Regions from separate parts of the Mycolicibacterium chitae genome, predicted to be linked through region 2. Evidence: predicted binding sites of a transcription regulator. Region 2 holds the regulator's gene; the other holds the start of a gene.
What was found. The regulator LexA, encoded in region 2, represses DNA repair genes until DNA is damaged. The targets are predictions, from matches to a motif close to CGAACANNTGTTCG.
Positions count from the first base shown of each region.

Region 1 (7,301 bases), 640 kb from region 2:
CCGATCAGATCAACGCGGGCTGCTACGTGTTCGACCGCAAGATCATCGACCGCATCCCGCGCGGGCGGCCGGTGTCGGTGGAGCGCGAGGTGTTCCCGGCGCTGCTGTCCGACGGGGTGAAGGTGTGCGGCTACGTCGACGCGACGTACTGGCGCGACATGGGCACCCCGGAGGACTTCGTGCGCGGGTCCTCGGATCTGGTGCGCGGGATCGCGCCGTCGCCGGCGCTGCCGGGCGACCGCGGTGAGGCCCTGGTGCACGACGGCGCCTCGGTGGCCCCGGGCGCGGTGCTGATCGGCGGCACGGTGGTGGGCCGCGGCGCCGAGATCGGCCCGGGCTCGCGGCTGGACGGCGCGGTGATCTTCGACGGGGCCAGGGTGGACGCCGGTTCGGTGATCGAGCGTTCGATCATCGGCTTCGGCGCGCACGTCGGGCCGCGGGCGCTGATCCGCGACGGCGTGATCGGCGACGGGGCGAACATCGGGGCGCGCTGCGAGCTGCTCCGCGGGGCGCGGGTGTGGCCGGGAGTCGAGCTGCCGGATTGCGGGATCCGGTACTCCAGCGACGTCTGAGCTTCCTGCGCGCGCTAGCCGCGGGCGGTGGCCTGCGACACCAGGTACGCCAGGGCGTGGTCGGTGTCCGGCGGCAGCGCCGCGCAGGGCCACCAGCGCAGATCCAGGGACTCGTCGCTGAGGGCGATCCTGGCGTCCGCCGGGGCGTGGGCGACGAACTGCAGATCGAGATGCCGGGTGGGGACACCCAGCGAGCAGGTCACCGGATGCACGTGCACGGCAACCAGATTCGGGTCCATGCGCAGCCCGGCGACGCCTGACTCCTCGTGGCCCTCGCGCAGCGCCGCGGCCACGATGTCGGCGTCCTCGGCCTCGCAGTGACCGCCGAGTTGCACCCACCGGCCCAGCCGCGGATGCAGCGTGAGCAACACCTGGGTGCCGGTGTGGTCGAGCACCGCCACCGAGGCCGTGATGTGGCCGGGCACGCAGGCGCGCTCGCAGGCGTCCTCGCGGGCCAGCACGAACGACAGCACCGCGTGCCGCAGCGTGTCCTGCTCGGGGTCGGGGGCCACCCAGTCGGTCAGGGCCCGGATCACCGAATCGCGCAGCGTCATCGCAGCACCAGCAGGCCGTCGGGGTCGGCCGGGTCGCGCGGGCCCGGGGGATCGCCGGGGTGGTGGCCGATGGCGATGGCGCCCAACGGTTCCCAGTCGGCGGGCAGATCGAGCCCGGCGCGCACCAGGTCGGCGGCGAAGATCGTCGAGCCGATCCAACAGCTGCCCACGCCGCGGACCGCCAGCGCGACCAGCAGGGCCTGCACCGCGGCGCCGACGGCCACGGTGAACATCGTCCGTTCGGCGGCGGTGCGCGCGGCGTCCGGATAACTGTGTGCGCCTTCGGGAACCAGGAACGGGATCAGGACTTCCGGGGCGTCGTACAGGATCTGGCCGCGGGCCACCCGGCGCTCGATCGCGTCGGCCGGTTTGCCGTCGGCGGCCAGGTCGGCGCGCCACTTGTCCCTCATCCGGTCCAGCAGCGCGGTGCGGCGGTCCGCATCGCGCAGCCACACGAAGCGCACCGGCCGGGTGTGGTGCGGGGCGGGCGCGGTCAGCGCCTCGGCGACGGCGGCCTCGATGATCGCCGGGTCGACGGGATCGGGGGAGAACCGGCGCACCGAGCGGCGCAGCAACTGCGCCTGGGTGCGGCCCAGCTCGATGGCCTCGGCGGTGCCCAGCCAGAACAGGTCCTCCTCGCCGCCGCGGACCAGGTTGCGCCCGGCCGAGCCGTCGTCGGGCAGGTCCAGCCCGCGCACCACCGCGACCGGGATGGCGGTGAGCTTGCCCTTGACCAGATCGGCCGCGGCGGCCAGCTCGTCGGCGACGGCGATCTCGGTGACCAACAGCTCGTTGCCGAAAGTGTCGGCGGCACCGGCGTATCCGTAGAGCACCGGCAGGCCGGCGGCGCCGATCGCGACGTCGGTCTGCCCGTTGCGCCAGGCGCGGCCCATGGTGTCGGTGACGACGACGGCGACCGACACCCCGAGGGCGGCCCGCAGCCCGGCGCGGACCCCGGCCGCGCTGGCGTCGGGATCGGTGGGCAGCAGCGCCAATTCGTCGCTGCCGATGTTCGAGCCGTCCACCCCGGCGGCGGCCTGCACCAGCCCGTAGCTGTTCTCGGTGATCAGCGTGCGGCCCTTGCGCGCCAGCACCCGCACCGCCTCCCGGTCGATGAGCTTGCGCCGCAGGGCGTCCCGCTCCTCGGGATCGGTGGGGGCCGGCACCACCCGGCCCTCGACCTTGGAGAGCACCTTGCTGGTGATCACCACGATGTCGTTGTCGCGCAGCCACGGTGCGGCCGCGGCCAACGCGCCGACCAGGTCGTCGCCGGGCCGGAAGTCCGGCAGGCCCGGCACGGGCAGCACCTCGATGGCCCCGGCCGCGCCGTGTTCGGGCGTCGCGCTCACGGCGCCGCCACGCCGACCAGATCCAGCCCGGCGCGCACCATCTCGGCGGTGGCCGGCGGATCGGTCATCAGCAGCGGGACCGACCGCACCGCCACGCCGTCGATGGCGGCGGTGTCGCCGTCGTGCACCAGCCAGCCGTCGAGGATGCCGGTGCCCGAGCGGGCGCCGTAGTGCTCGCCGACGGCCTGCGAGGTGGATTCGACGCCGATGACGGTCAGGCACTCGTCGGCCATGCCCCGCAGCGGGCGACCGCCGATGATCGGCGAGTACCCGACCACCGGGGCCGAGGTGGAGCGCAGCGCGCCGCGGATGCCGGGGATGGCCAGGATGGCGCCGATACTGACGACGGGATTGGACGGCGCCAGGAACACCACGTCGGCCTCGGCGATCGCCTCGGTGACCCCCTCGCCGGCGGCGGCCTTCTCGGCGCCGACGAACGCGAAGCTGTGGGTGGGGATCTTGGCGCGGTAGCGCACCCACCATTCCTGGAAGTGGATGGCGCGCCGCTCGTCGGTGTCGGGATCGGTGACGACCACGTGGGTCTCGCTGCGGTCGTCGGAGGCCGGCAGCAGCCGCGCCCCGGGCGCCCACCGCTTGCACAGCGCCTCGGTGACCGCGGAGAGCGGATAGCCCGCGCGCAGCATCTGGCTGCGCACCAGATGCGTGGCCAGGTCGCGGTCGCCCAGGCCGAACCAGTCGGGTTGGACGCCGTAGCGGGCCAGCTCTTCCTTGGCGTGCCAGGTCTCGTCCCGGTGGCCCCAGCCGCGTTCGGGATCGATGCCGCCGCCGAGGGTGTACATGCAGGTGTCCAGGTCCGGGCAGATCCGTACGCCGTGCATCCAGGCGTCGTCACCGACGTTGACCACGGCCGTCAGTTCGTGCTCGCCGGAGTCGGTAGGCTGGGCGCCCGCAAACTGTCCCAACCCCAACAACTGCTGCACGCCCAAGAGGAAGCGGGCTCCGCCCACTCCGCCGACCAGTACGGTGACCTTCACACCGAACGAGACTAGGCGTAGGTGCTGCCGCGCCGGTCAGCCGGTCGCACTGTGATCGACACGCAGAAATCGCAGTGCGATTACTCACACGACACGCCAAGGTTGCGACGCGCCGCAATTTCGGCGGTTGGTGGTATGAATTTCGACCCTACCGCTTGACCCTGGCAGCTAACCCGTGTCTAATCACATCAGTGTCATTTCCCGGTTGGCCGGCCGGTTCCGGTGTCGCAGACCGAGATTCGATCACCTGTTCGAATTGGGATGACCACAGAACAATAGTGGGCGACATTTTTTGAATTGACGAAACCAAGGTGAGGAGGCGGAACATGTCCTTTGAGCATTTTCTTGGCTCAATTGGCAGTGCACCGCACACCAATATGGACTCGGCAACGGGGGCAGCGGCGGGGCGGTCGCATTTGAGTGTGGTGCCGGACATTTTCGATGCCGGCCCGGCAACCGAAGATGACGACTGGCAAGAAAACGCGCTGTGCGCGCAAACCGACCCCGAGGCATTCTTCCCGGAGAAGGGTGGCTCGACCCGCGAGGCCAAACGGATCTGCCTGGGCTGCGAGGTGCGCGACAAGTGCCTCGAGTACGCCCTGGCCAACGATGAGCGCTTCGGCATCTGGGGTGGGCTCTCCGAGCGGGAGCGCCGCCGGCTCAAGCGCGGCATCATCTAGCAAACTCGGTCAGTCGTCCTCGATCGACGGGTCGATGACCGAGGGCTCGACGCCCAGATGCGTGGCCACCTGCGCCACCAAGATGTCATGCAGCAGATCACCGAGATCCAGGGCGTCTTTGGCGCGCCGCTCGATCGGCTTGCGGAACAACACGATTCGCGCCCTGGTCGAATTCCCCCGCACATCCACGCCGGCCGGGATCAGCCGCGCAAGCGCAATCGGGCCGTCGGCGATGACCTCCGGGGGGAACTGCACGTTGTCCGGATCCCGCGGCGAGATCCGCGGGATCTCGTCGACTGCGATGTCCAGCGTGGTGAGCCGGTCGTGCCAGCGCCGTTCGATGGGTTCGTAGGCCTCGAGTACGGCCATGTCGAACCGCTCGGCGCGGCTGCGCCAGCCCGGCACGGTCGGTGGCAACAGCGGACCGCGGAACTCCCGGCCGTGCCGTCGGCTGCCGCGGCGGGCCGGGCCGCCTCGGAAACTGCGGGAATCGGCCACCCGCAGATGGTATCCGGCGACCTGGGCGGGACCGGGCAAGGTAACGGTTCGGCTGCGCGGCGCGGTGTGCGCGTGTCCCGCGCAGCCGAATCGAGTCCTCGCGATAGCCTCACGGAGTGAATGTTCCGCGTCGCTGCTGCAGGCCTGGGTGCCCCCATTATGCGGTGGCGACGTTGACGTTCGTCTATTCGGATTCGACCGCCGTCGTGGGGCCGCTGGCCACCGTGGCCGAGCCGCACTCCTGGGACCTGTGTGTTTCGCACGCCGGCCGCATCACCGCACCGCGCGGCTGGGAGCTGGTCCGGCACGCCGGCCCGTTGCCGACCCACACCGACGACGACGACCTGGTGGCCCTGGCCGACGCGGTGCGCGAGGGCCGCGAGCTGCCGAAGGCGCCCGCGCACGGTTTTTCGGAGCCGTCCGGCGCCCACGGCGCGTCGCACGCCGGGGCGGTGCTGGCCCCGTCGGCCCCGAGCGGGTCCGGATCCGGCCGCCGGCGCGGGCATCTTCGGGTGTTGCCGGACCCCAGCGACTGAGCTGTGGCTGGGCGGGCATTGCCCGAACTGAGGCCATAACTCGAGTGATGTGAAATCGACGGCCTAGTCACGAGACGGTAACCGCTAGGCTGGCACCGACATTTCCATCCATTCGATGCACCCCCTTGTGCCGTCAGGAGTCTCGAGCATGTCGCGTTCCGCCGGGTTTGCCGCCGAAGCGGTGCACCGCGTGATCAAGGCATACGATGTGCGCGGTCTGGTCGGCGAGGAGATCAACGCCGACTTCGTCACCGCCGTCGGCGCCGCGTTCGCCCGGCTGGTGCGTGCGAACAGCTCGACGGTCGTGGTCGGCTACGACATGCGGGCCAGCTCGCCGGAATTGGCCGCGGCGTTCGCCGCCGGTGTCACCGCCCAGGGGCTCGACGTGGTGCGGATCGGGCTGGCCTCCACCGACCAGCTCTACTTTGCCTCCGGCCTGCTGGACTGCGCGGGCGCGATGTTCACCGCCAGCCACAACCCCGCGGCCTACAACGGCATCAAGCTGTGCCGCGCCGGCGCCAAGCCCGTCGGCCAGGACAGCGGTCTGGCCACCATCCGCGACGAGGTCATCAACGGCGTTCCCGACCACGACGGCCCGGCCGGCACCGTCACCGACCGGGACGTGCTCGCCGACTACGGCGAGTTCCTGCGCTCCCTCGTCGACCTCGCCGGCCTGCGGCCGTTGAAGGTCGCCGTCGACGCGGGTAACGGCATGGCCGGGCACACCACCCCGGCGGTGCTCGGCCCGGTCGAGGCGCTGCAGGTGCTGCCGCTGTACTTCGAACTCGACGGCACCTTCCCCAACCACGAGGCCAATCCGCTGGACCCGGCCAACCTGGTGGACCTGCAGAACTTCGTGCTGGACAGCGGCGCCGACATCGGCCTGGCCTTCGACGGCGACGCCGACCGGTGCTTCGTGGTCGACGAGCAGGGCCGCCCGGTGTCACCGTCGGCGGTCACCGCGCTGGTCGCCGCGCGCGAGCTGTCCCGGGAGATCGGCGCCACCGTCATCCACAACCTGATCACCTCGCGGGCGGTGCCCGAACTGATCATCGAGCGCGGCGGCACACCGGTGCGGTCCCGGGTCGGGCACTCCTACATCAAGGGTCTGATGGCCGAGACCGGCGCGATCTTCGGCGGCGAACATTCGGCGCACTACTACTTCCGCGACTTCTGGGGTGCCGACTCCGGGATGCTCGCGGCGCTGTATGTGCTTGCCGCGCTGGGCCATTCGGACCGGCCGCTCTCCGAGCTGACGGCCGACTACCAGCGCTACGAGGCCTCCGGCGAGCTCAACTACACCGTCGAGGACGCGCCCGCGTGCGTCGAGGCGGTGCTGAAGTGGTTCGGCAACCGCGTGCAGTCCCTCGACCACCTCGACGGGGTGACGGTGGACCTCGGCGACGACAGCTGGTTCAACCTGCGCACCTCCAACACCGAACCGCTGCTGCGGCTCAACGTCGAGGCCCGCACCACCGAGGACGTCCGCGACATCGTCGAACAGGTCACCGCACAGATCGACGCGGTGGCCAGCGCGGCGCTGACCGGTCCGCAGGCGGTCCCGTGAACGCGGTGCGCGCAGTCGTCGACATCGACGACACCGAGGGCCTGATCGAGGCGGACCGCGACGGACTGTTGCGGTCCGCCTCGATGGCCGGGGCGCAGGTCCGGGCCACCGCCGCGGCGGTCGACGAGGGCGCACTCGACGCGCTGCGCGGCGCGCAGCGGCCGCGTTCGGTGGTCTGGGTGGCTGGGCGCGGGACCGCCGAATCCGCGGGCGCGGTGCTGGCGGCGACGCTGGGCGGCACGGCCGTCGAACCGATCGTGGTGGCCGCCGAAGTGCCGCCCTGGATCGGTCCGCTCGACGTGTTGGTGGTGGCCGGTGACGACCCGGCCGACCCGACGCTGGTGACCGCGGCGGCGACCGCGGTCCGCCGCGGCAGCCAGCTGGTGGTGGCCGCGCCGATCGAGGGTCCGCTGCGCGACGCGGCGGCGGGCCACTCGGCCGATCTGGCCCCCCGGCTGACGGTGCCCGACGAGTTCGCGTTCTGCCGCTACCTGGCCGCGGGTCTGGCCGTGCTGGCCGCCGTCGACTCGGCGGTGCCCGCCGACCTGGG
Region 1 covers NZ_LR134355.1:3,652,468-3,659,768, reverse strand. Annotated here, with positions in the region: gene manB (mannose-1-phosphate guanylyltransferase ManB) at 1-572, shown strand, start outside; gene EL338_RS17475 (NUDIX hydrolase) at 587-1,126, opposite strand; gene EL338_RS17470 (coenzyme F420-0:L-glutamate ligase) at 1,123-2,475, opposite strand; gene cofD (2-phospho-L-lactate transferase) at 2,472-3,470, opposite strand; gene EL338_RS17455 (WhiB family transcriptional regulator) at 3,887-4,150, shown strand; gene EL338_RS17450 (metallopeptidase family protein) at 4,160-4,570, opposite strand; gene EL338_RS17445 (DUF3499 domain-containing protein) at 4,765-5,184, shown strand; gene EL338_RS17440 (phosphomannomutase/phosphoglucomutase) at 5,333-6,751, shown strand; gene EL338_RS17435 (TobH protein) at 6,748-7,301, shown strand, end outside.
Region 1: cofD (2-phospho-L-lactate transferase) is a predicted target of LexA. The motif match lies at 3,711-3,724, and genes of this name have one in related genera.

Region 2 (7,301 bases):
ATCACCGCGATCACCGCGTCGGCGTGGGAGGCCGACGCGACGTCGACGAGATGGTCCAGGTCGCCGCCGAGGCAGTCGGTCAGATCCACGCGCATGACCGCGCCCATCTGGCCGCGGTCCACGCCGACGAGGACCAGGGATTTCTGCGGGGCGAAGCCCAGCACCGCGGGCACGGCGGCGATCAGCGCCGCCGGACGATTGAGCACGAAATCGGGGTTCTTCGGTGTCATGCCCGAACGGTCGCAACCGGCACCGTCGCCGTCGGCTCTCGTGCGCCCGGTAGGCCGCCATGTTGTGGAGGAAAGTCGAACTGTGAGTGATTCCGCATTGGGCGAAACCGGGACTGCGAGCGCGCCGGTGCGCGTTGAGATCGGTATGTCGCAGTCCCGATGTGTTTGCTGCGACGTTTTGAGGGACACTTAGAGGTACGGCCGGTAGCCGACGGGTTGCCCAGTCGTAACGAGGAGGCGAGACATATGGCTCACGTACCAGGTCACGATCAGCCCGAGCAGACCGGTATGTACGAGTTGGAGTTTCCCGCGCCGCAGCTGTCCAACGCCGACGGCCGCGGGCCGGTGCTGCTGCACGCGCTGGAGGGCTTTTCCGACGCGGGGCACGCGGTCAAGCTGGCCGCGGCGCACCTCAAGGAGGCCCTCGACACCGAGCTGGTGGCGTCGTTCGCGATCGACGAGCTGCTCGATTACCGCTCCCGGCGACCGCTGATGACGTTCAAGACCGACCGCTTCACCGACTACGAGGACCCCGAGCTGTCGTTGTTCGCGCTGCGCGACAGCGTCGGCACGCCGTTCCTGCTGTTGGCGGGCCTGGAGCCGGACCTCAAGTGGGAGCGCTTCATCAGCGCGGTGCGCCTGCTCGCCGAACGCCTCGACGTCCGCCGCACCATCGGGCTGGGCGCCATCCCGATGGCGGTACCGCACACCCGTCCGATCTCGCTGACCGCGCACGCCAACGACCGCGAGTTGATCACCGAGCACACGCCGTGGGTCGGTGAGGTCCAGGTACCCAGCAGCGTCTCGAGCCTGCTGGAGTACCGGATGGCCCAGCACGGTCACGAGGTCGTGGGCTTCACCGTGCACGTGCCGCACTACCTGGCCCAGACCGAATACCCGGCCGCGGCCCAAGCGCTGCTGGACGAGGTCGCCCGCTCGGCCGCGCTCGAGTTGCCGACCCAGGCGCTGACCCAGGCCGCCGCCGAGGTGCGCGCCAAGATCGACGAGCAGGTCGAGGCCAGCGCGGAGGTCGCCCAGGTCGTCAGCGCGCTGGAGCAGCAGTACGACGCGTTCATGGCCGCACAGGAGAACCGTTCGCTGCTGGCCCGCGACGAGGATCTGCCCAGCGGCGACGAACTGGGCGCCGAGTTCGAACGCTTTCTGGCACAGCAGTCCAACGACGGCGGGAAGGACCCGTTCGCCGACGACGATTAGCTCGGCGGCCGAACGCCACCGGAGGTCGGCAGTAGAGTCGGGCCATGGCTACCGACGTGACAGTGCTGCGGGTGTTCACCGACTCGGCGGGAGAATTCGGTAACCCGCTCGGCGTGGTGGACGCGGCGACCGTGCCGCCCGAGGATCGCCAGCCCCTCGCCACTCAATTGGGTTACAGCGAAACCGTATTCATCGACCTGCCGGCCGCCAGCAAGGCCAGCACGACGGCCCACATCTATACGCCCGCCGCCGAGTTGCCGTTCGCCGGGCACCCGACGGTGGGGGCGGCCTGGTGGCTACGGGCCCAGGGCCATCCGATCCACACGCTGCGGGTTCCGGCGGGTATCGTCCAGATCAGCTACGACGTCGGGGCCGAACAGCTGACGGCCATCAGCGCGCGGGCCGAGTGGGCCCCCGAGTTCGCGATCCACGACCTTGCCTCCGTCGAGGAGGTGCTGGCCGCCGATCCCGACGACTTTCCCGACGACGTCGACCACTACCTGTGGACGTGGACCGACAAGAACGCCGGAGAAATCCGCGCGCGGATGTTCGCGCCCGACATGGGAGTGCCCGAGGACGAGGCGACCGGCTCGGCCGCGGTGCGGATCACCGACTATCTGAGCCAGGATCTCGTCATCATCCAGGGCAAGGGCTCGCGGATCGAGACGCAGTGGAGTTCGGACGGATGGGTGCGCGTCGCGGGCGCCGTCGTCGACGACGGGGTGCGCCACCTCGACTGAGGGGGCCGTCGATCAGCCCGCGGCCAGGCCCTCGCGGTGGCGGCGCAGGTCCTGGATCTCACGTTCGAAGTCTTCGGCGGAGCTGAACGACCGGTACACCGAGGCGAACCGCAGATAGGCCACCTCGTCGAGTTCGCGCAGCGGACCCAGGATGGCCAGCCCGACCTCGTGGCTGGGCACTTCCGGACCGGAGGCGCGTACAGCGTCCTCGACCTGCTGGGCCAGTACGTTGAGCGCATCGTCGTCGACCTGACGGCCCTGACAGGCCCGACGCACGCCGCTGATCACCTTTTCCCGGCTGAACGGTTCGGTGACGCCGCTGCGCTTGACGACGGCCAGCACCGCGGTCTCCACCGTGGTGAACCGCTTCCCACACTCCGGACACGAGCGGCGCCGGCGGATGGCTTGCCCCTCGTCGGTTTCGCGGGAGTCCACCACGCGCGAATCGGGATGACGGCAGAAAGGACAGTGCATGTCCACTCCTTCATCGCCCCGGCATTGAGATGAACTGGTCGTCTCAGAGACTACCCGCGCCCATCTGGCGCGAGTCACCGAGCCGAGTTCCACGACCGTCATCGGACTCAGCCGACCGGGGCGATGAGGGTCTGGCCCGCATCGATCACCGGTGACTGCAGCTCGTTGAGTTCACGGATCCGGTCGACCACGCTGCTCACCGGCGCCTCCGGTGCGACCCGGGCCGCCAGGTGCGCCAGGGTCTCCCCCGACTTCACCTGGACCACCGCGAGCTGATTCGGCACCGGCGCCGAGGCGTCGCGCACCGCCTCGCCGAACTGCGCCACCGCGCCCAGCCACATCGTGATCAGGCCGGCCAACAGCGCCAGGCCGACGATCGTGACGGGCCGGACCTGTTTGGCCGGGCGCCGGGTGTGCACGGCCCGCGACATCCGGACGCCGGTGCCGCGATACCGCGGCGCCATCGGGGCGGGGCGGCTCGGTCCGGGACGGCCGCCGTCGACCACCCTGGGCAGCGCCCGGCCCCGGCGCGGGGCCCGCGGCTGCCCAGCGTCGAACTCCGCCGGTGCGGCGGCGAATGCGGTCTCCCACGCCTGGGGGTAAACGCTGGTGTGTGTCATGTCCGATCCTTCCGGTCGATGCGAGCCGTACATCCGTTCGCTCCTATGTTCGAAAGCTAATCGACCATCTGTTCGAAGGAAAGCCCGAAACCGAACATGTGATCGAACCGTAGCCGAACGATAAACCCGACCTCCGACAAGAAGTTCGACCCGGCGATCCGACACACGTCGAACACATGTTTGATTATCCAGGTCGGGAGGGCTAAATTCGTTGCCATGGCTGACACCGAATCCGGCAGCACCCCCGCAGACGCCAAGTCAGGTTCCGGCGCCAAACGCGATGGCGCGCGCGACACCTCGCTCACCGAACGGCAACGCACCATCCTCGAGGTGATCCGCGCCTCGGTGACCACCCGCGGCTACCCGCCCAGCATCCGAGAGATCGGCGACGCGGTTGGGTTGACGTCCACTTCCTCAGTGGCACACCAGCTTCGAACGCTCGAGCGCAAGGGCTACCTGCGCCGGGACCCGAACCGTCCGCGCGCCGTGGACGTGCGCGGGGTGGACGACGCCCAGCCCGCGGTGGTGACCGACGTGGCCGGTTCGGACGCCCTGCCGGAGCCCACCTTCGTGCCGGTGCTCGGCCGGATCGCCGCCGGCGGGCCCATCCTGGCCGAGGAGGCCGTCGAAGATGTGTTCCCCCTGCCGCGCGAACTCGTCGGCGAGGGCTCGCTGTTCCTGCTCAAGGTGGTCGGCGAATCCATGGTGGACGCCGCGATCTGCGACGGCGACTGGGTGGTGGTCCGGCAGCAGAGCGTGGCCGACAACGGCGACATCGTCGCGGCCATGATCGACGGCGAGGCCACCGTGAAGACCTTCAAGCGCAACGCCGGTCAGGTGTGGCTGATGCCGCACAATCCGGCGTTCGACCCGATCCCCGGCAACGACGCCGCCGTGCTCGGCAAGGTCGTCACCGTCATCCGCAAGATCTGATCGACGGCCCTAGATCTGATCGACGGCCCTAGTCGGCCCGGCTGAAGCCGTTCGCCTCGGCCAATTCCGGGCTGGCGAACCAGATTTCGGCGACGGTCTCGTCGTAACCGGGTGTGCCCGGGACGTGATACCGGCCGGTGCGCATGCTGCCCTTGATCGGGTAGCCGTCCGGGGCCCGGTGCGGATCGTCCAGCGGTAGATGGATGGCCGGCGGTGCGCCGGCGTCCGGCGGCGGCCCCGCATCGCGATCCTGCTCGGCGGGCTCCGGCGGTGCCGGGGCCTCTGCGTGGGCACCGAACCGAACGTCGTCGGTGTACTCGGGGGCCGGCGGCGGCGCGGCGCCGTAGACCGGCGCGAACAGCGAACCCGGGCCCGGCAGGTAGTCGTCGTCCTCGGGCGCATCCCAGGAACGGCGCGACTCGTCACCGAAGGCCGAATGGCGCCCACCGGAAGGCTCGGGCTGGTCGTCGGTCGCACCGACGACCCGCGTCGGGGCGGTGTCCACCGCGTCGGGATCCTCGTCGGCGATCGGCTCCTCGAAGTCGTCGTCGAGGTGGGCCAGCCCGGAGTCCTGCACCCCGCCGTGGTGGGTGAACAGCCCGTCGTCGCCGAGTTCGTCGAAGCGGGTCGTGGCCGGTTCGGCCTCGCGCTCCGACCACACCGGCGGCGCGAGGTAGCCGCCCTTGCCGTAGTTCCCACCCTCGTCGTAGCCGCCGTCGTCGTAACCGTCGTCGTCGGTCTCGGCGAAGTCCGAGCGCGACGACCAGCGGCTGGACTCCCCGCGGAAGTCCTCGTGACCCTCGTGCCCGTCGTGCGGATCCTCCCCGTAGCGGGCGTCCTCGCCGTAGCGGGTGTCATACCGGGCGTCGTCGGCGTCCTCGTCGAAGTCGGGCTCCGACCGGTCCGAGCGGCGCTTGCTCATCGCCATCCAGGCGTACAGCGAGCCCAGCAGCAGCAGGGCCAGCGGGATGATCCACCACAGCCACCAGTTCTGCCAGGTGACGCCGCCCTCGTCGGCGGGCTCCGGCGCCGCGGGCGGGGTGCTGGGCACCGGCGCGTTGGGCACCTCGAGTCCGGCCAGCGATTCGGCGAGGTTGGCCGGGTCGCTGCTGAACGTGTTGTCGGCGCTGTTCCAGGCGAGCTCACCGCCGCTGAACTGCTGGGTGACGGTGGTGCCCTCGGTGTTCTGGTCGCCGGTCGGCACGCCCAACTCGCCGGTGGCGCCGCCGAGCTCATCCCAGGCGGCCTTCATCGCGCCGCCCACGATGACCGCGCCGTGGTCCGGGGTCCAGAAGATCACCGGATTGTCGGGCGCGGAGAACGCCTGCACCCGGCTGTCGGGCACGCCGCCGTCGGCCTCGCTGGCGACGGGGAAACCGAAGTCGCCGGCCGGTCCGCCGGCCGACTCGTACTTGGCCAGGATGTCCCCGGTGACGGCGAAGGCCCCGGTCTCCGGCGTGTAGAACACCTTGCCGCCGGCGAAGTCCTGGGCGGTGCCGCCCGCACCGATCGGGTACGGGCCACCGGCGCGGGCGCCCAGCGGTCCGTCCGCTCCCCCATTGGCGCGCCAGGCCGCGGCGATCGCCGAGGCCGGGTCCGACGGGATGTTCAGGTCCGCCAGCTGACCGGCGAGTTCCGGCGGTTCGGTGGTGAAGGTCCGCGTCCGCGTGTCGAACGACAGCAGACCGCCGGTGAAGCGCTGCGTGACGACATCACCGTCGTAGCTCTCGTCCTCGATGGGCACGCCGAGGATCCCGGACGACCCGCCGACCTGATCCCAGGCCGCGTTGATGGCGCCGCGCACCACCCAGGCCCCGGTCTCCGGGGTCCAGAAGATCACCGGATTGTCGCCGGCATTGAAGGTCGAGTTGCGACTCTCGGGGCTCACCCGGCCCGGGCCCTCATCGATCTTCGGAAAGCCGAGATCGCTTTCCGCGGGGCCACCGAGGGCGCGGTATTTCTCGAGAATGGCGCCGTGCATGGTCCGCGCGCCGGTCGCCGGCGAAAAGAAGATCGCGCCGCCGGCGAAATTCTGACCGAAGCCCGCCCCCGCCGGATAGACCCCACCGTCGCGCGGACCCAACTGTGATGCGTCCCCACCGGCGGCGTTCCACGCCGCATCGATGGCCGCCGCGGCGTCGCTCTCGGGCGAGGCGGTGGCCGCGGGTGCGTACAGCACCGCGGTGGCCGCCGCCAACGCCAATCCCATTACCGCTCGGCCGATAAAGCCGAATGCCATTCGCTGCCGTGTCATCAAACCCACCCACGCTTTCCGACCGCTGCACTTCCGCAAAGCGACCCCGCCGCGACCGCTCCCCGTATCGGCGCAGCGTGAAGCCATATTGAGGTCATTTTGCAGACAATACCCACTGCTGTCGTGAATAACGTGCAGCCGCGACCGGTCTGCGCGTTATTGATATCCGACGGTGATTCAACACCCGTGCGGCTAATGGCCGCTATCAGACTCCGAGCTTGCGCCCGATGATTTCCTTCATGATCTCGGTGGTGCCGCCGAAGATGGTCTGCACGCGGGCGTCCAGATAGGCGCGCGCCACGCTGTACTCACGCATGTAGCCGTAGCCGCCATGCAGCTGCAGGCACCGGTCGATGAGCTTCACCTGCGCCTCGGTGGCGTACCACTTGGCCATGGCGGCCTGCTCGGCCGAGAGGTGCGAGTCGATGTGCATCTTGAGGAACTCGTCGATCATGATGCGGACCGCGGTGGCCTCGGTGGCCAGCTCGGCCAGCAGGAACCGGCTGTTCTGGAAGCTGCCGATCGGCTTGCCGAAGGCCTTGCGTTCCTTGGTGTATTCGATGGTCTCCTCGAGGACCGCCTCCATGGCCGCGGCGGCCGAGATGGCGATCGTGATGCGTTCCTGAGGCAGGTTCTGCATTAGGTAGATGAAGCCCTGCCCCTCCTCGCCCAGGAGGTTCTCGGCAGGCACCTTCACATCGGTGAAGGACAGCTCGGAGGTGTCCTGGGCGTCCAGACCGATCTTGTCCAGGTGCCGGCCGCGCTCGAAGCCCTCCATGCCGCGCTCGACGACCAGCAGCGAGAAGCCCAGCGCGCCCTTGTCCGGGTCGGTCTG
Region 2 covers NZ_LR134355.1:3,015,223-3,022,523, forward strand. Annotated here, with positions in the region: gene EL338_RS14260 (DUF4192 domain-containing protein) at 1-230, opposite strand, end outside; gene EL338_RS14265 (proteasome assembly chaperone family protein) at 477-1,445, shown strand; gene EL338_RS14270 (PhzF family protein) at 1,490-2,185, shown strand; gene nrdR (transcriptional regulator NrdR) at 2,198-2,659, opposite strand; gene EL338_RS14280 (LysM peptidoglycan-binding domain-containing protein) at 2,767-3,279, opposite strand; gene lexA (transcriptional repressor LexA) at 3,496-4,212, shown strand; gene EL338_RS14290 (LGFP repeat-containing protein) at 4,241-6,466, opposite strand; gene EL338_RS14295 (acyl-CoA dehydrogenase family protein) at 6,672-7,301, opposite strand, start outside.